3 regions of the Streptomyces sp. NPDC044061 genome follow, and region 3 is predicted to be linked to each of the others. Evidence: riboswitches for the same ligand, from Rfam matches in the RefSeq annotation. Region 3 holds a riboswitch; each other region holds the start of a gene.
What was found. A riboswitch is a leader RNA that binds a small molecule or an ion and turns the genes downstream of it on or off. The one in region 3 is predicted to bind cobalamin.
Positions count from the first base shown of each region.

Region 1 (7,378 bases), on a different contig from region 3:
CGCTCAGGTCGTCGTACTCCAGGTGGTGCAGTCGGTCCTCGGTGGCGGCGAGTTGGCCGGCCAGCACGTCCGGGGTCAGGGCCCGGCGGGCGGCCAGCCGGGCCGCCACGACCCGCAGCGCGAGCGGAAGCCTGCCGGTCAGCTCGACCAGCGCGTGTCCTGCGCCGAGCCCCTCGCGTCCGCTCACCGCTCGGAGCAGCGCCGCACTGTCCTCGCCGGTCAGCGGGCCCAGCGGGAAGCGCCGGGCGCCGTCCAGGGCGGTCAGGGGCGAGCGGCTGGTGACGATCACGGCACAGCCGGGGCCGGCCGGCAGCAGGGGGCGCACCTGGGCCGCGCTCGCCGCGTCGTCCAGCACCAGCAGGATGCGGGCGGGGGCGAGCAGTGAGCGGAGCAACGCGGCTGCGGCGTCGGGGTGTTCGGGGATGCTGCGGGGTTCGGCGCCGAGGTCGCGCAGCAGGGCGGCGAGCGCCTGGGCCGAGGTGAGCGGGGTCATGCCGGGTGTGGCGCCGTGCAGGTTGACGTACAGCTGGCCGCCGGGGAAGCGTTCCCGCAGGCCGTGGGCCACGTGCAGGGCGAGGGCGCTCTTGCCTACGCCGGCCATGCCGCTGATCACGGCGAGTTGGCTCCGCCGGTTGGCGAGGGTGTGGTGCAGGTCGCTGAGTTCTGTGGCTCGGCCGGTGAAGTGTGCGGGTTGTGGTGGTAGTTGGGCCGGTGCGGGCGTGTGCGGTGCGGGCGTGTGGGCCGGTGCGGGTGTGTGGGCCGGTGCAGGTGTGTGGGCCGGTGCAGGTATGTGGGCCGGTGCGGGCGTGTGGGCCGGTGCAGCTGTGTCGGTGGTTGCGGGTTCGTGGGTGGGTGCGGGTGTGTGGGTGGGTGCCCGGCCTTCGGCCGGGATCGAGTTCCCACCCGCACCACCCGTGCTGGTTTCGTCGTCGAGTGCGGGTGGCCCCTGTGGGGCGGAAGCGCCGTCGGCGGGTGCGGGTGTGCTGGGGGCGGCATACTCGCCGTCGACGGGTGCGGGTGCGCTGTGGACGGGACGCTCGCCGTCGGCGAGTGCGGGTGCGCTGTGGACGGGACGCTCGCCGTCGACGGGTGCGGGTGCGCTGTGGACGGGACGCTCGCCGTCGGCGAGTGCGGGTGCGCTGTGGACGGGACGCTCGCCGTCGGTGGACATCGGCTCGGTGATGGTGGGGGAATCCGCAGGCCCCGATGGCGTGGAGTCGCGCAGTACCTCCACGTGGGCCTGGCGGACCGCGGGGCCGGGCTCGATGCCGAGTTCCTCGATCAGGCGGGCGCGCAGGTCGCGGTGGACGGCCAGGGCCTCGGCCTGGCGGCCGGTGCGGTGCAGGGCGAGCATCAGCTGACGGTGGTATGCCTCGCGCAGCGGATGCTCGGCTACCAGGGCCGCCAGTTCCGGGACGAGTCCGGCCACTCTGGCCCCGCCGAGGGCGAGTTCGGCGTCGTACCGCCACTCCACCAGGAGCCGGCGCGCCTCCTCCAGACGCTGCACGAACGCGAAGCCGCCGAAGTCGGCGGGGAACCCGCTGAGCGGCGTGCCGCGCCAGAGCGCCAGCGCGGCCGCGCAGGGGCGCACGACTCCCGCCCAGTCACGCCGGCCATGCGCCGTCCGCGCCTCGGCCACCCGGGCGTCGAAGACATGCACGTCCAGCTCACCCTCGTCCACCCGCAGCACATAGCCCGGCGCGACGGCCCTGAGCCGCTCGGGGTCGTCCAGGAGCCGGCGCAGCCGGGTGACGTGGTTGTGCAGCGACGCCTGAGCGGAGGCGGGAGGCGCGCCGCCCCACAGGGCGTCCTTCAGCGACTCGACCGACACGACCCGGCCGGCCTCCAGCAGCAGCGCGGTGAGCAGGGCACGGACCTTGGGGCTGCCAATGGCGCGGACGACGTTGTCGGGGGTGTGGTCAGGGGTGCTGCCGACGTCACCGGGTTCGTCGGGGCCGCCGTACGAAATCCCGTACGGCTGTCGGTCGTACAGGACGGGCGGCCCCAGCAGTCCGAAGCGCAGCTCGCACCGCCGCATCACGCCGCCCCACTGCCTTCCCGCACGATCCCGTGACCGTGCCGCGCGGCGGGCACGCGCCCACCGTTCCCTGGCGGAATTCCGCCCCGTCCGCCACAGTTTCCCGCCACCTTCCCCCTGCCGGTGGGGGTCGGAATCCGTTAGGGTTCCGGCTTACCGCGGCCGCCGTCCGGCGACTTCTGGCCAACCGGTCCTCGACCTGCGGACGAACCGTTGGCCACATGTTAGCGATCCGTTGGTGAGCCCTGATGTGATCTTTCCATCGGATCCGGCCCGACGGCGCGCGCGTCATGTCGCGTAACTCGGGGGAGTGTCGCCGCAGGCCTGGTCCGGGGACGTAGAAGGGCCCCGGTCGGCGGAGGTGAACGACCGGGGTCCTGTCCCGTACCCTCCGTGCCCCTCGCTCAGACGACGGGCGGGCGCCCCAGCCGGGTCAGCCGCCACACCGTCCGCCAGCGCATCGGCCGCCGCTCGCCGGCCGGCTCCCGCAGCCCCTCCGCGAACCCGCCGAACCAGGCCCGCAGCCCGGCCGGGGAACGGGTGCGGGCGAGGGTGAGCAGCGTCCAAGCCCCCAGGTGCACCGGGACGAGCGGCAGCGGAAGCCGGCGCCGGACGAGCCACACCCGATTGCGGGCGTTGACGCGGTAGTAGATGGCGTGCCGGGCCGGTGAGGTCTTGGGGTGCCGCAGGAGCAGTTCGGGGGCGTAGAGGATCCTCCAGCCCTCGTCGGCGGCCCGCCAGGCGAGGTCGGTCTCCTCGTGCGCGAAGAAGAACTCGGCGGGCCAGTCCCCGGTCTCGGCCAGCATCGCCATGCGGAAGGCGTGCCCGCCGCCGAGGAAGCCGGTGACGTAACCCCCGCGCAGGGGGTCGGACTTGCCGAGCCGGGGCACGTGCCGCTGCTGGGTCTCGCCGTGCTCGTCGGCGATCCGGAAGCCGACGATGCCGAGGCGCGGGTCGGCGGCGTACAGCTCGCCCACCCGGCGCAGCGCGTCGGCGTCGACGAGCAGCCCGTCGTCGTCGAGTTCGACCACGATGTCGACGTCGCCGTACTCACGGAGCCGGGCCAGGGCGACGTTGCGGCCGCCCGGGCAGCCGAGGTTCTCCTCGACGTCGATGGTGGTGACCTCGCCCGGCAGGGACAGCCGCCGGGCGAACTCCGGCAGCCGGCAGCCGTTGCCGACGATGACGATGCGGGCGGGGGCCACGTCCTGCTTGGCCACGGACTCCAGCAGGGCGTCGACTTCGGCGGGCCGGTTGCCCATGGTCACCACGGCGACGGCGATCCTCGGCTCCACCACGTCCCTCACCCCATCCGGCGTACGACGGCACCGGCGTCCTGACCGCGCGGCGCTCGCCGTTCACCAAGATGTTGCCTCAGAGGCGCCGGTTCACCTGACGTGGATTCACTTTGCGGCCCCTTTGCTGCGGTTTTGTCCGCGCCTTTCCCGGCGCGGATGGGTCAACCCAGATGGCTGCCGCGTCGACGAGCGCCCAATACTCCTGGCAGGAGCCATTGCCACCGCTTCGACACCGCCCTCTCTTCCGAGCGCCCCCCACGACGCGGCGGCAGTGGGCGCCCCTCGGATCACGACCGGCCGCCCGGCCCGCTCCCCCGTCCGGGGAACGCCACGGTCCTCTCCCCCCACGGTAGGAAAGGCCTCGAGATGTCACGTTCCACTTCGGGCACCGCGTCGAGTCCGTCCGGGTGCGGCCGCGCCCACCGCCGTCACCGCCGTGATGGCCGCTCCGCACCGGATCTGACGGCGGCAGCCGCCGTAGGCGAGGAGGCCGTCAGCCCACGTCGGCGGCGCGAGCGGTCCAGCGCTCCTCGACCTTGGCCAGGCGCCAGTACCCTACGGCCACGGCCCAGACGACCACGAACAGGCCGACGATGACGTAACCGACGTTGTCCAGGTCCAGTCCCGCGATCCAGCCCGTGACGTCGTCGCGCAGACCGAGCTTGTCGTGCAGGACGCCGACCAGTTCGATCGTGCCGACGAAGAAGGCCACCGCGATGGACAGTCCGGTGATGGTGAGGTTGTAGAACACCTTGCGCACCGGGTTGGAGAACGCCCACTGGTACGCGAAGTTCATGAACGTGCCGTCGAGGGTGTCGAACAGGCTCATACCGGCCGCGAACAGCAACGGCAGGCACAGGACCGCGTACCACGGCAGTCCGGCGGCGGCGCCGTTGCCGGCCAGGGCGAGGAGCAGCACCTCCGTCGTGGTGTCGAAGCCGATGCCGAAGAGGAAGCCGAGAGGGAACATCTGGCCGGGCCGGCGTATGGACCTGGTGAGCCGACCCAGCAGGCGGTTCATGAAGCCGCGCGAGTCGAGGTGGGCCTCCAGCTCCGCCTCGTCGTAACGCCCGGACCGCATCGCCTTGAAGACGCGCAGAATCCCCAGCAGCGCCACGAGGTTGAGGGCGGCGATGAGATACAGGAAGGAGCCGGAGACCGTCGTGCCGACCGTGCCGAGGACCTGGTGGGTCCGGGAGCCGTCGTTCATCAGGGTGCCGGCGAGCTTCGCGCCGCCGGCGACCAGCACGGCCATGACGACCACCACGCTGGAGTGGCCGAGCGCGAACCAGAAGCCCACCGACACCGGCCGCTTGCCGTCGGCCATCAGCTTGCGGGTGGTGTTGTCGATCGCCGCGATGTGGTCCGCGTCGAAGGCGTGCCGCATGCCGAGCGTGTACGCCGTGACGCCCAGGCCGATGCCGAACGCCTTGGTGCCGACCTCGTAGTGACGCGGTATCACGAGCAGGAACAGGATGCCGAACGCGACCACGTGCAGGGCGACGATCACGGCCAGGAGGCCGGCGGTCCGGACGGTGTCCTCGCGTCGCCAGCGGAAGGACGGGGCGGCGGTGGTTTCGGGCACGCCTTCGGACACGGTCATACGGTCACGCTCCAGCACCTCGTGGATCAGCTTCGTGATGCCGTGGCCGGTCTCCTGGCTGACGGGTCGACGCGCCCGCCCCTGCCTTCCCGGCCGTGCGGCCAGTGGCGTGTAGGGGGCGGGAACTTCCCGATCACAGTGGCGAGGGCCGCTCCGGACTGAGCCCCTGAGGGCTGTCACCGGTCTTCCCGAACACCACGGCCCGTTCACCCTAGAAGGGCGTGGGCCGTGGCTGCAAGGCTGCACATCTGAACAGGTATGGAGGCCTGCGGCGGTGCCCTGCGATGATGGCTCCATGCATCTCGTCCCCGCGGAACGTGCCGGGCAGCGCACCATCGACGGCCATCGGGTGTGCGACGCCATCGCCGCGGTCGGCGAGCCCGAGCGCGTACGGGCCTGGGCGGACCGCTTCTCGCTGCTCTCCGATCCCGGACGGCTGTCCCTGCTGCTCGCCCTCCACGAGGCCGGCCCCATCGCGGTCTCCGACCTCGCCGTCGCCACCGGGATGAGGGACACCGCCGTCTCGCAGGCGCTGCGCCTGCTGCGGACCGCGGGCGTGGTCGAGGGCGAGAAGGACGGCCGGGTCGTGCGCTACCGCCTGGTCGACACATCGATCTCCGGGCTGCTGCGGCACTGCGTGTCCGGCGGCTGAAGGCTCGGCACGATGGCCTCCCTCGTCCACTTCAAGAAGGAGTCCGAGGACGGGTCGGTCGTCCGCCACTCCTTCGGTGAGGACCCGGCGGAGATGCCCCGGCTCCTGACCATGAACACGCACACGCACACGCGCACGGCCCGGCCGGACGACGGCGCCGTCGACCACACCTTCCTCAAGGCATCCCGGAAGATCAATGCCGTCTACGACGAGCGGTCCCGGTGGCCGGAGCGGGGCATGACCGCGGGCTGATCCCTCCTGGTCCGGAGGTGTCCGGGGTGTTCGGGTCACCGAGGCCGGGAGCGGGCCGGGGGCTACGGGTTTCGCCGCAGGCGACACGGTGACGGTGGTTCGGCCATTTGGCCGCCGTCGGTTCGCGTGCGCTGCCGGGCCGCGGTGCCGTTGACGCGGAATGCGTGCCGACGCCCGACACAGCGGGGCGTCCGGCGCTCAGCCGTGGAGGGACAAGGCATGGGCATATCCGGACCGACAGCGGGCCGTCGGGGTCGTGCCGCGCTCGTCGCCGTGTTGGTGACCTGCTCGACCGTTCTGAGCGGGCAGGACCTCGCCGCGGTCGGCGGCGCGCCCACACCTTCGGTGCCGGCCCCGAAGCTGGACTGGAGACAGTGCGTTCAAGGCAGCCCGTTCGACTGCGCGACCGCGAAGGTGCCGCTGGACTACGGCAACCCGGGTGGCCGCACCATCGACCTGGCCGTGGTCAAACGGAGGGCGACCGACCCCGGCCGCCGCATCGGCACCCTGTTCTTCAACCCCGGCGGACCCGGCGGGCCGGGAACGGTCCAGATGCCGCAGAACTACGCGTCCTTCCCGCGCGAGGTGCGGGAGCGGTTCGACATCGTCAGTTGGGACCCCCGCGGCATCGGCAGCAGCACTGCGGTGAACTGCTTCGCGAGCCGCGAAGCAGCCGCCGCCTGGAGCGCGAGCAAACCGGCGGGCTTCCCGGTGGGCGAAAAGGAGCGGACGGCCTGGACCGCCGCGTACAAGGACCTGTCCCGGCGCTGTGAGCGGCGAGACCCCGAGCTCCTGCGTCATGTCTCGACCGCCGACACCGCTCGCGACCTCGACCAGCTCCGCCGGGCGGCGGGCGAGTCCCAACTCACCTATCTCGGGATCTCCTACGGCACGTTCCTGGGCGCCACCTACGCCAACCTCTTCCCGGGCAAGGTGCGCGCCATGGTCCTCGACAGCAACTGGGACCCGCAGGCCTGGACGAATCACGCCTCCGACGACGCCCGGCTCACGGCATTGCTGCGCTTGGGCTCGGACCGCTCCGCGGCAGCGACCCTGGACAGGTTCCTCGCCCTGTGCGGGTCCACCACCACCGCCCGCTGCGCCTTCTCCGCCGGCAGCCCGAAAGCGACCCGGGACAAGTTCGACCAGCTGATGCGGCGGCTCCGGAAACGTCCCGTGGGCACGTCGACCTATGCCGGCACGGTCGCCGACGTGGTGAACAGCCTCTACGTCGTTCACCCCGGCTGGACGGACCTGGCCGGCAGGCTGCAGGACCTGTGGCAGGGCCGCACCCCGAAGCCGTCCCCACCCCCGCCCGCCCCACCAGTCCCGAATCCGGATCCGTACCTGGGCGAGGAACAGGCCGCCGCGGTGTTCTGCGGCGACAGCCCCAATCCACGCGACCCCGGCGCCTACCACGCTCTGGAGGAGGCCGGCGCCCGCCGTGCGGGTGACGCCGGACGCTACTGGACATGGAACGCCGAGGGATGTGCCACCTGGCCGGCGGTCGCCGCGAACCGTTACCGCGGCCCGTG
Region 1 covers NZ_JBWKFL010000049.1:2,466-9,843, reverse strand. The annotation lists gene AC07CM_RS42465 (AfsR/SARP family transcriptional regulator) at 1-2,038, opposite strand, end outside; gene AC07CM_RS42460 (glycosyltransferase family 2 protein) at 2,443-3,336, opposite strand; gene nicT (Nickel transporter NicT) at 3,830-4,939, opposite strand; cobalamin riboswitch at 4,967-5,154, opposite strand; gene AC07CM_RS42450 (ArsR/SmtB family transcription factor) at 5,235-5,591, shown strand; gene AC07CM_RS42445 (hypothetical protein) at 5,604-5,843, shown strand; gene AC07CM_RS42440 (alpha/beta hydrolase) at 6,063-7,378, shown strand, end outside.
Region 1: it holds a riboswitch for cobalamin, as region 3 does, so the genes downstream of both, nicT (Nickel transporter NicT) here and AC07CM_RS11895 (ribonucleoside-diphosphate reductase subunit alpha) in region 3, are expected to answer to the same signal.

Region 2 (7,378 bases), on a different contig from region 3:
CAGGGCGCCGCTGTCCGCGACCGCCCAGCCGCGCGCCTCCATGCCCTCCGCGATCCGCCGGCACAGCTGCTCCAGCAGGTCGATCGCGTCGGCGGCGGTACGCGACGGGCCCTCCACGAGGTCCGTCAGCTCCACCGGCACCTTCACCGGGGCTCCCGGCTCGGTCAGCAGTTCCTTCTCCTCCAGCCCGAAGTGGGCCGCCAGCGAGGCCCGCAGCCCCGGCAGCGCGTTCGCCTGCCCGCCCCACACCTGGGAGGCGCGCAGCACGGCAAGCACGAGGTTCACCCGCGGCTCGCCCACCGGGCCGCCGCCGAGGATGTGCAGACCGTCCCGGATCTGCACGTCCTTGATCTCGCACAGATAGCCGTCGATGTGCATGACGAACTCGTCGAACTCGTCGTCGTCCGGCTGCTCGGCCACGTGCAGGTCGTGGTGCAGCTCGGCCGCCTTGACCAGCGTCCAGATCTGCGCCCGCACGGCCGGTGCCTTCGCCGGGTCCAGATCGGAGACGAGCGCGTACTCGTCCAGCAGCTGCTCCAGCTTGGCCAGGTCGCCGTAGGTGTCGGCGCGCGCCATCGGCGGCACCAGGTGGTCGACCACCGTGGCGTGACCGCGCCGCTTGGCCTGCGTTCCCTCGCCGGGGTCGTTGACGATGAACGGGTAGATCAGCGGCAGCTCGCCGAGGACCGCGTCCGGTGCGCAGCCGGCGCTCAGCCCGAGGCCCTTGCCCGGCAGCCACTCCATCGTGCCGTGCTTGCCCATGTGCACGATCGCGTCCGCGCCGAAGCTGTCGTCCAGCCAGCGGTAGGCCGCCAGGTAGTGGTGCGACGGCGGCATGTCGGGGTCGTGGTAGATCGCGATCGGGTTCTCGCCGAAGCCGCGCGGCGGCTGGATCATCACGACCACGTTCCCGAACCGGAGCGAGGCCAGCACGATGTCGTCGCCGTCGACGTACAGGCTGCCCGGCGGCTCGCCCCACGCCTCGGTCATCCCGTCCCGCAGCTCCGGGTCCAGCTTCTCGAACCACGCCCGGTAGTCGGCCAGCGGGACCCGCGCGGGCGCCGCCGCCAGCTGCTCCTCCGTCAGCCACTCCACGTCGTGGCCGCCGGCCTCGATCAGCCGGTGGATCAACTCGTCGCCGCCGGAGGGGTATTCGGTGAGCGAGTAGCCGGCGTCCCGGAGCGCGTCCAGCACCCGCACCGCCGAGGCGGGCGTGTCCAGGCCGACCGCGTTGCCGACCCGGGAGTGCTTGGTCGGGTAGGCGGTGAACACCAGCGCGATCTTCTTCTCGGCGTTCGGCTTGTGCCTCAACCGTGCGTGCCGTACGGCGATTCCGGCGACCCGCCCGGCCCGCTCGGGGTCGGCGACGTACACGGGGACCTCGTCCGGACCCTGCTCCTTGAAGGAGAACGGGACGGTGACGAGCCGGCCGTCGAACTCGGGGATCGCGACCTGCATCGCCGCGTCCATGGGGGAGAGAGCGGCGTCCGACTCGTCCCAGGCCGCCCGCGAGGAGGTGAGGCAGAGCCCCTGCAGCACGGGGATGTTCAGCTCGGCGAGCGCCCCGATGTCCCAGGACTCCTCGTCGCCGCCCGCCGATGCCTGCGAGGCGTGCGTGCCGCCGGCCGCGAGGACGGTGGCGACCAGGGCGTCGGTCTGCCCCAGCAGCTCGTACAGCCCGGCGTCCGCGCCGCGCAGCGAACCGCAGTAGACGGGGAGGGCGTTGGCGCCACGCGCCTCGATCGCCTCGCACAGCGTGTCCACGAAGGCGGTGTTGCCGCTCAGCTCGTGCGCCCGGTAGAAGAGCACGCCCACGGTCGGCCGGCCGTCCCGCCTCTCGTACGTGCCGTGCACCCCGTACTCCGGCATCTTCCGGGGCTCCTCGAACCCCTCGCCGGTCAGCAGCACGGTGTCGGAGAGGAACCGGGCCAGCTCGGTCAGGTTCGCGGGGCCGCCCTCGACCAGGTACTTCAGCGCCTCCGCCACGACACCCGCAGACACCGAGGACTCGGCCATCAGCTCGGCGTCCGGCACGCTCTCGCCGCCCAGCAGCACGCTCGGCACACCCGACGCCCTCAGCGCGGCGAGCCCGTCCTCCCAGGCGCGCCTGCCACCCAGCAGCCGCACGACGGCGATGTCCGCGCCCTCGACCAGGCCCGGCAGTTCCTGCGTGACGTCCACCCGGGTCGGGTTGCCGATCCGGTAGCCGGCGCCGGAGGCCCGGGCCGCCAGCAGATCGGTGTCGGCGGTCGACAACAACAACACTGTGCTCATGCGGGCGCTCCCGGTGGAATGAAAGGCAGTCCTTGTGGCGCGCCCGACTCGATGAGCCGCCAGAGCGCGTCCGTGTCCGCGTGCTGTTCGATCAGGTCGCCGAGCCGGTCGAGCTGCTCCTCGCGCAGCGCGGCGAACGAGGTGTCGGGGGCCGGTACGAAGCGGCGCCCCGCGGCGGCCGCCACCTCGCGCAGGAAGGCCCGCCGGAAGCCGTCCGACTCCAGGGAGCCGTGCCAGTGGGTGCCCCAGGTCTGTCCGACCCGGCAGCCGTCCAGGAAGGGCTCTCCGCCGGTGACTTCGGCGATCCCGTGGTGGATCTCGTACCCCTCGACCCGCTCGCCGAGGGCCTCCCCGGCCGGCCGGGTCAGGGTCTTCTCGCGGGCGAACCGCACCCGGACGGGCAGCAGTCCGAGCCCGGCCACCTCCCCGGCGCGCGACTCGACCTCGTCGTCGATGAGCTCGCCGAGGACCTGGAAACCACCGCAGACGCCCAGGATCGGGCGCTCCTGCGCGGCCCTCCCGACGAGGGCGTCCGCAAGGCCCCGCTCCCGCAGCCACTGCAGCGCCCGCACGGTCCCGCGTGTGCCCGGGACCACCACCAGGTCGGCGTCGGCCAGTTCCTCCGGCCGGTCCACGAACCGCACCACGACACCCGGTTCGGCGGCCAGCGCGTCGACGTCCGTGAAGTTGGACATGAGCGGGATCGCGCAGACGGCGACCCGCAGCACGTCCTCGCCGGCCGGGGGAGCGACGGTGGACTCCCGTACGGTGCCGCGCAGCGAGACCCGCAGTCCGTCCTCCTCGTCGATGCCGAGCCCGTGCCGGAACGGCAGCACGCCGTAGGTGTGCCGCCCGGTGAGCCCGTGCAGCATGTCCAGGCCCGGCTCCAGCAGCGTGACGTCCCCCCGGAACTTGTTCACCAGGAACCCGGCGACCAGCTCCTGGTCCTCGGGCGAGAGCAGCGCGACGGTCCCGAAGAAGGAGGCGAAGACGCCCCCGCGGTCGATGTCCCCCACCACCAGCACGGGCAGCCGCGCGTTCCGCGCGATCCCCATGTTCACGATGTCCGTCCGCCGCAGATTGATCTCGGCCGGGCTCCCCGCCCCCTCACAGATCACCGCGTCATACGTGCCCCGCAACTCGGCCAGGCACTCCAGCACGGTGCCGAGCAGCCGCTGCTGGCGCCCGCCGTGGTAGCCGCGCGCGCTCAACTCGCCCACCGGCCGCCCCAGCAGCACCACCTGGCTGCTCTGCTCGCCGCCCGGCTTGAGCAGCACGGGGTTCATCAGCGCGGTCGGCTCGACCCGGCAGGCCTGGGCCTGCATCGCCTGCGCCCGCCCGATCTCCGCGCCCTCCCGCGTGACGAACGAGTTGAGGGACATGTTCTGCGCCTTGAAGGGCGCCACCTTGACGCCCTGGCGCACCAGCCACCGGCAGATCCCGGCCGTCACGACGCTCTTGCCGGCGTCGGAGGTGGTGCCGGCGACGAGGAGACCACCGTTCACTTCGCACGTCCCTTCACGAGTCGGCGCGCGGCGACCGTGACGCCGAGCGCGAGCAGGCCGACGCGGCGGGAGAGCCGTACGGCCCGGTCGATGTCGGTGACCTGGACGGCCCGCCCGGTGTCCCCGTTGAGGACGGGCCGGTGTTCGACGCGGCCGCCGTAGGAGAGCGTCCCGCCCAGCCGCACCCCGAGGGCACCCGCGAACGAGGCTTCCACGGGCCCGGCGTTGGGGCTCGGATGCCGGTGCGCGTCGGTCTTCCAGGCGCGCAGGGCGCCACGGGGATCGGGTCCGGCCGCCGCGGCGAGCACGGCGGTCAACCGCGCCCCCGGCCACCCGGCGACGTCGTCGAGGCGCGCGGAGGCCCAGCCGTAGCGGCGGAAGCGGGGCGACTTGTGCCCCACCATCGCGTCCAGGGTGTTGACGGCCCGGAACCCGAGCAGCCCGGGGACCCCGCCCACGCCGCCCCACACCAGAGCGCCCACGACGGCGTCGGAGGTGTTCTCGGCGACCGACTCGACCACGGCCCGGGCGATACCGTCGGCGTCCAGCGCCTGCGGGTCGCGGCCGCACAGATGCGGCAGCCGCGCGCGGGCGGTCTGCACGTCGCCGGCCTGCAGGGCGCGTCCGACGGTCCGGGCCTCCCGGGCGAGCGAAGTGCCCCCGACCACGGCCCAGGTGGCGGCGGCGGTCAACGCGACGGTGGCGGTGGGAGAGCGGCGTACGGCCCGCTCGGCGAGAGCCCCGAGCGCGACGGCGCCTCCGGCGCACACGCCGGTGTGCAGCGCCCCCCACCCGCGGTGGTCGCGCCACAGCACGCGTTCCACGGCCCCGGCGGCCCGCCCGAACGCGGCGACCGGATGCCCACGGCGTGGATCGCCGAGGAGCAGGTCGCCGAGAAGGCCGGCGGCGGCGCCGTACGCGTAAGTGCGATCGGCACCCATCGGGTCAGCCGGCCGTGGGGGCAGGCAGGGCCCGGTTACTGAACCTCGATCGGCAGCCGCGCATGGCGATATGTCCTCACTCAGGGTGTCCGCGCCCTGGTTCGACGAGACCGGCGGTGAGAGTTCCTGGCTCCCGGGATTCCTTCCCCGGTGACAGTGGCGGGACCGCGCCGGATTCGCACCGGCTTCCTCTCCTGCCGCCGTACTTGGCCCGGGCAGTCCACCACGCGCCCGGAAGGGCCGTCAACTTGCCTTTGACCTGCGCGGGGAGAGTGTGCTGAGACCCACACCGGTGAAGTCCGGGCATGCGAAAGGCTCCCCACCGGATCACACCGGTGGGGAGCCTTTCGGACGGTGGGTCAGGGCTTGGCCACGATCAGGTAGATGCCGTAGGCCACCGCGGCCGCGCACGCCGCGAAGCACAGGTACGCACCGGTGACCGCGAGCGCCGCCGAGTTGCCCTGCGCGGCGGCCTTCTCGCGCCGCGACAGACCGTTGACGCCGAGGGTGAACAGGGCCACCAGGCCCACCGTGAACGCGAGGCTGACGCCGAAGACGGAGCCGAGAGCCGCCCAGTCGATCTTCATGGGGATGCTTCCTTCAGTTACCGGGTGCTCGGGGTCAGACCGTCGCCGCCGGCGGAACCGCCGGGGTCGCGGGGTCGGTCGCGGCCGGAGCCGGGATCGTGGCCGTCAGGCCCTCGGTGACCGTGCCCGTGGGCGGCGGGGTCACCGCGGCGATGGCGGTGGTCACCACACCGGCCGGCTCCTCGGTCCCGTCGCCGGTGTTGACGTTGGTGTGGTCGACGACCTCGCGGCGGGACAGCTTCCAGATCGCGGCGCTGGCGCCGACCAGGAAGACGGCGACGACCGCGGTGCCCCAGTCGCCCAGGTCCGTGACGGACTCGGCGAGCGCGCCGACCAGCGCGGCGGCCGGGAGGGTGAGCGCCCAGGCGACGAACATGCGGGTCGCGGTGGACCAGCGGACCACACCGCCCTTGCGGCCCAGGCCCGCACCCATCACCGAGCCGGAGACCACGTGGGTGGTGGAGAGGGAGAAGCCGAGGTGGGAGGAGGCCAGGATGGCCGTGGCGGCGCTGGTCTGGGCGGCGAAGCCCTGACGCGGCTCCAGGTCGGTCAGGCCCTTGCCCATGGTGCGGATGATGCGCCAGCCGCCGATGTAGGTGCCGAGCGCGATGGCCAGGCCCGCGGAGAGGATCACCCAGGTGGGAGGGTTGGAGCCCGGGGCGATGGCGCCGCCCGCGATCAGCGCGAGGGTGATGATGCCCATCGTCTTCTGCGCGTCGTTGGTGCCGTGCGCGAGGGAGACCAGACCGGCAGAGGCGATCTGGCCGGCCCGGTAGCCCTTGCGGGTGGCCTCGCCGTCGGCCTTGCCGCCGATGCCGTAGGAGAAGCGGGTGGCGAACACGGTCGCCATGCCGGCCACGACCGGGGCCGCGACCGCCGGGAGCAGGACCTTGGTGACCAGGACGTCACCGTGGACGGCGCCGAAGCCGGCGGAGGCGACGGTGGCGCCGATCAGGCCGCCCATCAGGGCGTGCGAGGAGCTGGAGGGCAGTCCCGCCAGCCAGGTCATCAGGTTCCAGAGGATCGCGCCCACCAGGGCGGCGAAGATGACCTCGGGACGGATGCCGTTCTCATCGACGAGACCCTTGGAGATCGTGTTGGCGACCTCCACGGAGAGGAAAGCGCCTACAAGGTTGAGGGCGGCGGACATGACCACCGCGACCTTGGGCTTGAGCGCACCGGTCGAGATGGTCGTGGCCATCGCGTTGGCGGTGTCGTGAAAACCGTTCGTGAAATCGAACGCGAGTGCGGTTACCACCACAATCGCGAGGATCAGCGAGAAGTTTTCCATTTACCCAGGCAATCTTTCGAGGTCGTTGGCTGTTGGACCGTAGGCAACCTGGGTGAACGGAAGGTGAACTGGGGCAGGCGTGAGGGTGTCGGGAATCAGGGTTCGGGGTTTCGTTCGTCCCCGACGCCCCGGGCACCCCTTGGCTACCAGCCGCGCGCGAAGGCCCGCAGTCGGCCCGGCGGCCCGTGGAAGAGATTCTGGTCACCCGGCAGACCGCCCCGGACGCCGTACTGCCAGAAGGTCCAGCGCGACCATCCGCCCGGCAGCGACCCCGGGGCCCGGGACCCGTGATGGGCGATCCACAGGGCGTGGTCCCGGGCGAAGGCGTGGCTGTCGCCGGTGCAGGCCGCCCACCAGTTGGCGGTGGTGTAGATCACCGGGCGGCGGCCGGTCTCCTGCCGGACCTCGTCGCTGAAGGAGCGGATCCAGCGGACCATCCGCTTCCGGTCCAGTCCGTAGCACCGGTGCCGCGCGTCGTACGGGTTGTACTCGATGTCGAGCGCGGGTGGCAGCGTCCAGCCGTCCGCCAGCCAGTCACCGCCGTGCCGCACGAAGTACGAGGCCTGCTCGGCGCCCGAGGACCGGTCCGGCCGCGCGAAGTGGTAGGCGCCGCGGATCAGGCCCGCCCGGCGCGCGCCGTCGTACTGCCGGCGGAAGTACGGGTTGCGGTAGGCCGTGGCCTCGGTCGCCTTGATGTAGGTGAACCGGGCGCCCTCCGACCGCGCGGCCGGCCAGTCGACGTGCTTCTGGTGGGACGACACGTCGTGCCCCCTGGGCAGG
Region 2 covers NZ_JBWKFL010000012.1:233,847-241,224, forward strand. The annotation lists gene cobN (cobaltochelatase subunit CobN) at 1-2,274, opposite strand, end outside; gene AC07CM_RS21395 (cobyric acid synthase) at 2,271-3,779, opposite strand; gene AC07CM_RS21400 (cobalamin biosynthesis protein) at 3,776-4,720, opposite strand; cobalamin riboswitch at 4,821-4,961, opposite strand; gene AC07CM_RS21405 (hypothetical protein) at 5,080-5,307, opposite strand; gene AC07CM_RS21410 (inorganic phosphate transporter) at 5,342-6,598, opposite strand; gene AC07CM_RS21415 (lysozyme) at 6,742-7,378, opposite strand, start outside.
Region 2: it holds a riboswitch for cobalamin, as region 3 does, so the genes downstream of both, AC07CM_RS21400 (cobalamin biosynthesis protein) here and AC07CM_RS11895 (ribonucleoside-diphosphate reductase subunit alpha) in region 3, are expected to answer to the same signal.

Region 3 (7,378 bases):
ACCGTCCGTACCGCGCGTGTGCCCAAGTACTACCGCTTGAAGAAGCACCTGCTCGACATGACGGAGACGCAGGCGCCGGGTACGCCGGTCCCGCCCGAGCGCACGCTGGCGGCCGAGTTCGACACCTCCCGCACCACCGTCCGCCAGGCCCTGCAGGAACTCGTGGTCGAGGGCCGGCTCGAGCGCATCCAGGGCAAGGGCACCTTCGTCGCCAAGCCGAAGGTCTCGCAGGCGCTGCAGCTCACCTCGTACACCGAGGACATGCGGGCCCAGGGCCTGGAGCCCACCTCCCAGCTGCTGGACATCGGCTACATCACGGCCGACGACCGGCTGGCCGAGCTGCTCGACATAACGGCGGGCGGGCGCGTGCTGCGCATCGAGCGACTGCGCATGGCCAACGCCGAGCCGATGGCCATCGAGACCACCCATCTGTCGGCCAAGCGCTTCCCGGCCCTCAGGCGCTCCCTGGTGAAGTACACGTCCCTGTACACGGCCCTCGCCGAGGTCTACGACGTCCATCTCGCGGAGGCCGAGGAGACCATCGAGACCTCCCTGGCCACCCCGCGCGAGGCGGGCCTGCTCGGCACCGACGTGGGCCTGCCGATGCTGATGCTCTCCCGTCACTCCCTGGACCGTGAGGGCAAGCCGGTGGAGTGGGTGCGGTCCGTGTACCGCGGTGACCGGTACAAGTTCGTGGCGCGTCTGAAGCGCCCGGCGGAGTGAAGCGGTCCGCGGACCGAAGCAATCGCGGGCTCAACCGCGTTGGCGTCTTCACACCTCAACCCCGAAATCGACATACCGATATGCGGACGAGGTCTTCCGCTGCCGTGACACCGTCACCTAGATTGCCTGCGCATTACACAGGTGATCAGCGAGGGGACGGAGCCGTGGCATGTCCGAAACGCCTGAAGTGAGACCACCGGTGGTGACACCGGTCCGCGTGATCATCGCTCTCTGTCTCGTCGCGCCCTTCGTGGCGATGCTGTGGGTGGGCTCGTACGCCAAGACGGACCCCGCGTTCATCGGGATCCCGTTCTTCTACTGGTACCAGATGCTGTGGGTGCTGATCTCCACCGCGCTCACCCTGCTCGCGTACAAGCTGTGGCAGCGTGACCAGGGCGCCCGCAGGGCGACCGCGGACAAGGGGGCGGCGAAGTGAAGGACGGCGTCAACGGCGTCGCACTCGGCGTCTTCATCTTCTTCTTCCTGGCCGTCACGGTCATGGGCTTCCTGGCCGCGCGCTGGCGCAAGGCCGACAACGAGCACTCCCTGGACGAATGGGGCCTCGGCGGACGGTCGTTCGGCACCTGGATCACCTGGTTCCTGCTCGGCGGCGACCTGTACACGGCGTACACCTTCGTCGCCGTCCCGGCGGCGATCTACGCGGCGGGCGCGGCGGGCTTCTTCGCGGTGCCGTACACGATCCTGGTCTACCCGCTGATCTTCACGTTCCTGCCCCGCCTGTGGTCGGTCTCGCACCGCCACGGCTACGTCACGACCTCGGACTTCGTGCGCGGCCGCTTCGGCTCGAAGGGCCTGTCGCTGGCCGTGGCGCTCACCGGCATCCTCGCGACGATGCCGTACATCGCGCTCCAGCTCGTCGGCATCCAGGCGGTGCTGGACGTGATGGGCGTCGGCGGCGGCGAGAACACCAACTGGTTCGTGAAGGACCTGCCGCTGCTCATCGCCTTCGGCGTGCTGGCCGCGTACACGTACTCGTCGGGTCTGCGCGCCCCCGCCCTGATCGCGTTCGTGAAGGACACGCTGATCTACATCGTCATCGCGGTGGCGATCATCTACATCCCGATCAAGCTGGGCGGGTTCGATGACGTCTTCGCCAAGGCGGGTGACGCGTTCAGCCAGGTCAACCCGGCCACCGGCAAGCCGCGCGGCGCGCTCGCCCCGCCGGAGGCCGGCCAGTGGACCTACGCCACCCTGGCGCTCGGCTCCGCCCTCGCCCTGTTCATGTACCCGCACTCGATCACCGCGACGCTGTCGTCCAAGAGCCGTGAGGTGATCCGCCGCAACACCACGCTCCTGCCGCTGTACTCGCTGATGCTGGGCCTGCTCGCGCTGCTCGGCTTCATGGCGATCGCGGCCGGAGTGAAGGTGACCAACGGGCAGTTGGCGATTCCGCAGCTGTTCGAGAACATGTTCCCGGACTGGTTCGCGGGTGTGGCCTTCGCGGCGATCGGGATCGGCGCCCTGGTGCCCGCGGCCATCATGTCCATCGCGGCGGCCAACCTCTTCACGCGCAACATCTACAAGGACTTCATCAAGCCGGACGCGACGCCCCAGCAGGAGACCCGGGTGTCCAAGATCGTGTCGCTGCTGGTGAAGGTGGGCGCGCTGGTCTTCGTCCTGACGATGGACAAGACCGTGGCCATCAACTTCCAGCTGCTGGGCGGCATCTGGATCCTGCAGACCTTCCCGGCCCTGGTCGGCGGCCTGTTCACCCGCTGGTTCCACCGCTGGGCGCTGCTCGCCGGCTGGGCGGTCGGCATGGTGTACGGCACGTTCGCCGCGTACGGGGTGGCCTCGCCGACCCAGAAGCACTTCGGCGGCTCGGCGAAGGAGATCCCGGGCATCGGGGAGATCGGCTACATCGGCCTCACGGCCTTCGTCCTCAACGTCGCCGTCACGGTGGTCCTCACCTTCGTCCTGAAGGCCCTGAAGGCCCCGGAGGGCATCGACGAGACCAACCCGGGCGACTACACGGCCGACGCCGGCGACGCGGGCGTCCAGGTGGAGCTTCCGCCCGCCACCGCGGGAAGCGCCCACTAGCGCTCCCCCACAGGCGCGGGGAACCGCGCCCAGACAGCACGACGAACCCGCAGCGGGCCGCCGAGACCGAGCAGCACGGCGGCCCGCTCTTCGTGTGCGCGTGCGCACGGGGCCACCCGGCGGACATCACTCTCCTCATCCGGGAGTTGACCCTCCGAAGCGGCGGCGACACAACATCTGGGGGTGACACCACGACCCGGCACTAGATGTATGCTCATCCTCGCTGTCGCCGCAGGGGAATCCGGTGCGAATCCGGAACTGTCCCGCAACGGTGTACTTGCGTGCATCCGCACGCCTGTTCAGTCCGAGGACCTGTCGCCAGCACGCGCCCGGCCGTCCGGCTCGGGTGCTCATCGACGTCCGGGCCTCGTGGAGTGGGCCGGTGGACGCGACGCCGTGCGCGCTCGTGCTGCCCCCTGCCCTCCGCAAGGCCCCCGTGCCGAGCGAGGGAGAGCCCCACGTGACCATCGCGCCAGCCGATCCGGCTTCAGTCGGCGACCTGAAGACCGACGGTCCCGGTACCGCGCTGCTGCGGACCCTGACCGAGCTGACCGCCGACCTCCCCGACGCCGACCCCGGCCGGGTCGCCGCGGCCGCGCTGCGCGGCCGGTCCGCACGGGCTGACGAGGCGGAGTTGCGCGAGCTGGCCACGGAGGCGGCCGCCGGACTCATCTCCGAGGACCCCGCCTACTCCCGGCTGGCCGCCCGGCTGCTGACCGTCTCCATCAGGGCCGAGGCCGCCTCCCAGGGCGTCACCTCCTTCACCGGGTCCGTCGCCGTGGGCCACCGCGAGGGCCTGGTCGCCGACCGCACCGCGGAGTTCGTGCGGCTGCACGCCGAGCGGCTGGACTCGCTGATCGACACGGCGGCCGACGACCGCTTCGGCTACTTCGGCCTGCGCACCCTGCACAGCCGCTACCTGCTCCGGCACCCCATCACCCGGCAGGTGATCGAGACGCCCCAGCACTTCATGCTGCGGGTCGCCGCGGGCCTCGCCGAGGACGACACCGCCCGCTCCGTGGACGAGGTCGCGGCGCTCTACGGGCTCATGAGCCGCCTCGACTATCTGCCCTCCTCCCCCACGCTCTTCAACTCCGGCACCCGGCACCCGCAGATGTCGTCCTGCTACCTCCTCGACTCCCCGCTGGACGAGCTGGACTCCATCTACGACCGCTACCACCAGGTCGCCCGCCTCTCCAAGCACGCCGGCGGCATCGGTCTGTCGTACTCCCGCATCCGCAGCCGGGGTTCGCTGATCCGCGGCACCAACGGGCACTCCAACGGCATCGTCCCGTTCCTGAAGACCCTGGACGCCTCGGTGGCGGCCGTGAACCAGGGCGGCCGGCGCAAGGGCGCGGCCGCGGTGTACCTGGAGACCTGGCACTCCGACATCGAGGAGTTCCTGGAGCTGCGGGACAACACCGGTGAGGACGCCCGCCGTACGCACAACCTGAACCTCGCGCACTGGATCCCGGACGAGTTCATGCGCCGGGTCAACGCCGACGAGCAGTGGTCGCTGTTCTCCCCGGCGGACGTGCCGGAGCTGGTGGACCTGTGGGGCGAGGAGTTCGACGCGGCCTACCGCAAGGCGGAGGCGAACGGGCTCGCCAGGAAGACGATCCCGGCCCGCGACCTGTACGGCCGCATGATGCGCACCCTCGCGCAGACCGGCAACGGCTGGATGACCTTCAAGGACGCCGCCAACCGCACGGCCAACCAGACGGCGACCGCGGGCCACGTCGTGCACTCCTCCAACCTCTGCACGGAGATCCTGGAGGTCACGGACGACGGGGAAACGGCGGTCTGCAACCTGGGCTCGGTCAACCTCGGCGCCTTCGTGACGAACGGCGATCTCGACTGGGACCGCCTCGACGAGACGGTCCGCACGGCCGTCACCTTCCTCGACCGCGTGGTCGACATCAACTTCTACCCGACCGAGCAGGCGGGCCGCTCCAACGCCAGGTGGCGTCCGGTGGGCCTGGGTGCGATGGGTCTGCAGGACGTCTTCTTCAAGCTGCGCCTGCCCTTCGACTCACCCGAGGCGAAGGCCCTGTCCACGCGGATCGCCGAGCGCATCATGCTCGCCGCGTACGAGGCCTCCGCCGACCTGGCCGAGCGCAACGGCCCGCTGCCGGCCTGGGAGAAGACCCGCACCGCCCGGGGCGTCCTGCACCCCGACCACTACGACGTGGAGCTGACCTGGCCGGAGCGGTGGGCCGCCCTGCGCGAGCGGATCGCCTCCGTCGGCCTGCGCAACGCGCTGCTCCTCGCGATCGCGCCCACCGCGACCATCGCCTCCATCGCGGGCGTCTACGAGTGCATCGAGCCGCAGGTGTCCAACCTGTTCAAGCGCGAGACGCTGTCCGGTGAGTTCCTGCAGGTCAACTCGTATCTGGTGAAGGATCTGAAGGAGCTGGGGGTCTGGGACGCCCGGACCCGGGAGGCGCTGCGCGACTCCAATGGCTCGGTGCAGGACTTCGCGTGGATCCCGGCCGACGTAAGGGCGCTGTACCGCACGGCGTGGGAGATCCCGCAGCGCGGTCTGATCGACATGGCGGCGGCCCGCACCCCGTTCCTGGACCAGGCGCAGTCCCTGAACCTGTTCCTGGAGACGCCGACCATCGGCAAGCTCTCCTCGATGTACGCGTACGCCTGGAAGTCGGGCCTGAAGACGACGTACTACCTGCGCTCGCGCCCGGCGACCCGGATCGCCCGCGCCGCGCAGGCGCAGACCCAGAAGACCATCCCCGTCCAGCAGGTCACCGACCCCGACGCGGTCGCCTGCTCCCTGGAAAACCCCGAGTCCTGCGAGGCCTGCCAGTAATGACCACCCGTAACCAGAACCTCCTCGACCCGGGCTTCGAGCTGACCCTGCGTCCCATGCGCTACCCGGACTTCTACGAGCGCTACCGGGACGCCATCAAGAACACCTGGACCGTGGAGGAGGTCGACCTCCACTCGGACGTCGCCGACCTCGCCAAGCTGACGCCGGCCGAGCAGCACCTGATCGGCCGTCTGGTGGCCTTCTTCGCCACGGGCGACTCGATCGTCGCGAACAACCTGGTGCTGACGCTGTACAAGCACATCAACTCCCCCGAGGCGCGGCTCTACCTGAGCCGTCAGCTCTTCGAGGAGGCCGTGCACGTCCAGTTCTATCTGACGCTGCTCGACACGTACCTGCCCGACCCGGACGACCGGACGGCGGCCTTCGCGGCCGTGGAGAACATTCCCTCCATCCGCGAGAAGGCCGGGTTCTGCTTCAAGTGGATCAACGAGGTCGAGAAGCTGGAGCGGCTGGAGTCCCGGGCCGACCGCCGGCGCTTCCTGCTCAACCTCATCTGCTTCGCCGCGTGCATCGAGGGCCTGTTCTTCTACGGCGCCTTCGCGTACGTCTACTGGTTCCGCAGCCGGGGCCTGCTGCACGGTCTGGCCACCGGCACCAACTGGGTGTTCCGCGACGAGACGATGCACATGTCCTTCGCCTTCGACGTGGTCGACACCGTCCGCAAGGAGGAGCCGGACCTCTTCGACGACGAGTTGCAGCAGCAGGTCACCGACATGCTGCGGGAGGCCGTCGAGGCCGAGCTGCAGTTCGCGCGCGACCTGTGCGGTGACGGCCTTCCCGGCATGAACACCGACTCGATGCGGCAGTACCTCGAGTGCGTCGCCGACCAGCGCCTGACGCGTCTCGGCTTCGCCCCGGTGTACGGCTCGGAGAACCCGTTCTCCTTCATGGAGCTGCAGGGCGTTCAGGAGCTGACGAACTTCTTCGAGCGCCGCCCGTCGGCGTACCAGGTCGCGGTGGAGGGCACCGTCGACCTGGACGAGGACTTCTGAGGCCTCCTTTCCCCACGGGCCTCCTGGGCCCTCCTGATCTGACGGTCGATGATCCTGTCGCGCAGGATGCCGATCACCGCCGGGAGGACCAGGAGGCCCAGGATCCCGATCACGGCGATCATTCCGAGCAGTCCTTCTGTCTGTGCCGTAGTCATGACACCACTGTCGCGCGGGACACTCCTTACCAACAGTGGCAGGACTGCCGTACACCCTCGATTTACTGCCACCGTCGAGGCACACTGGCAGCATGCTGCGAAACGTGGTCGCCGTCCTCCTCGACGGCGTGAATCCCTTCGAGCTGGCGGTCGTCTGCGAGGTCTTCGGGACCGACCGCAGCGACGAGGGCCTACCGGTGTACGACTTCGCGGTCGCCTCGGCCGAGGGTCCGACGCTGCGCTCGCACGCGGGTTTCTCGCTGCAGGTCGAGCACGGCCTGGAGCGCCTGGAGCAGGCCGACCTGATCGCCGTGCCGGCCGGGTCCTGCTACGACTCCCGGGAGTTCCCGCCCGAGCTGCTGGCGGCCCTGCGCCGCGGGGTGGACCGCGGCGCCCGGGTGCTCAGCGTCTGCTCGGGCGTCTTCGTGCTCGCCGCGGCCGGGCTGCTGGACGGCCGGCGGTGCGCCGTGCACTGGCACCACGCGGACGAGCTGGCCCGGCAGTACCCGCGGCTGACCGTCGAGCCCGACGTGCTCTACGTCGACGAGGACCCGGTGATCACCTCCGCCGGCACCGCGGCCGGCATCGACGCCTGTCTGCAC
Region 3 covers NZ_JBWKFL010000006.1:98,444-105,821, forward strand. The annotation lists gene AC07CM_RS11880 (GntR family transcriptional regulator) at 1-723, shown strand, start outside; gene AC07CM_RS11885 (DUF3311 domain-containing protein) at 893-1,159, shown strand; gene mctP (monocarboxylate uptake permease MctP) at 1,156-2,784, shown strand; cobalamin riboswitch at 2,991-3,118, shown strand; gene AC07CM_RS11895 (ribonucleoside-diphosphate reductase subunit alpha) at 3,245-5,608, shown strand; gene AC07CM_RS11900 (ribonucleotide-diphosphate reductase subunit beta) at 5,608-6,621, shown strand; gene AC07CM_RS11905 (GlxA family transcriptional regulator) at 6,869-7,378, shown strand, end outside.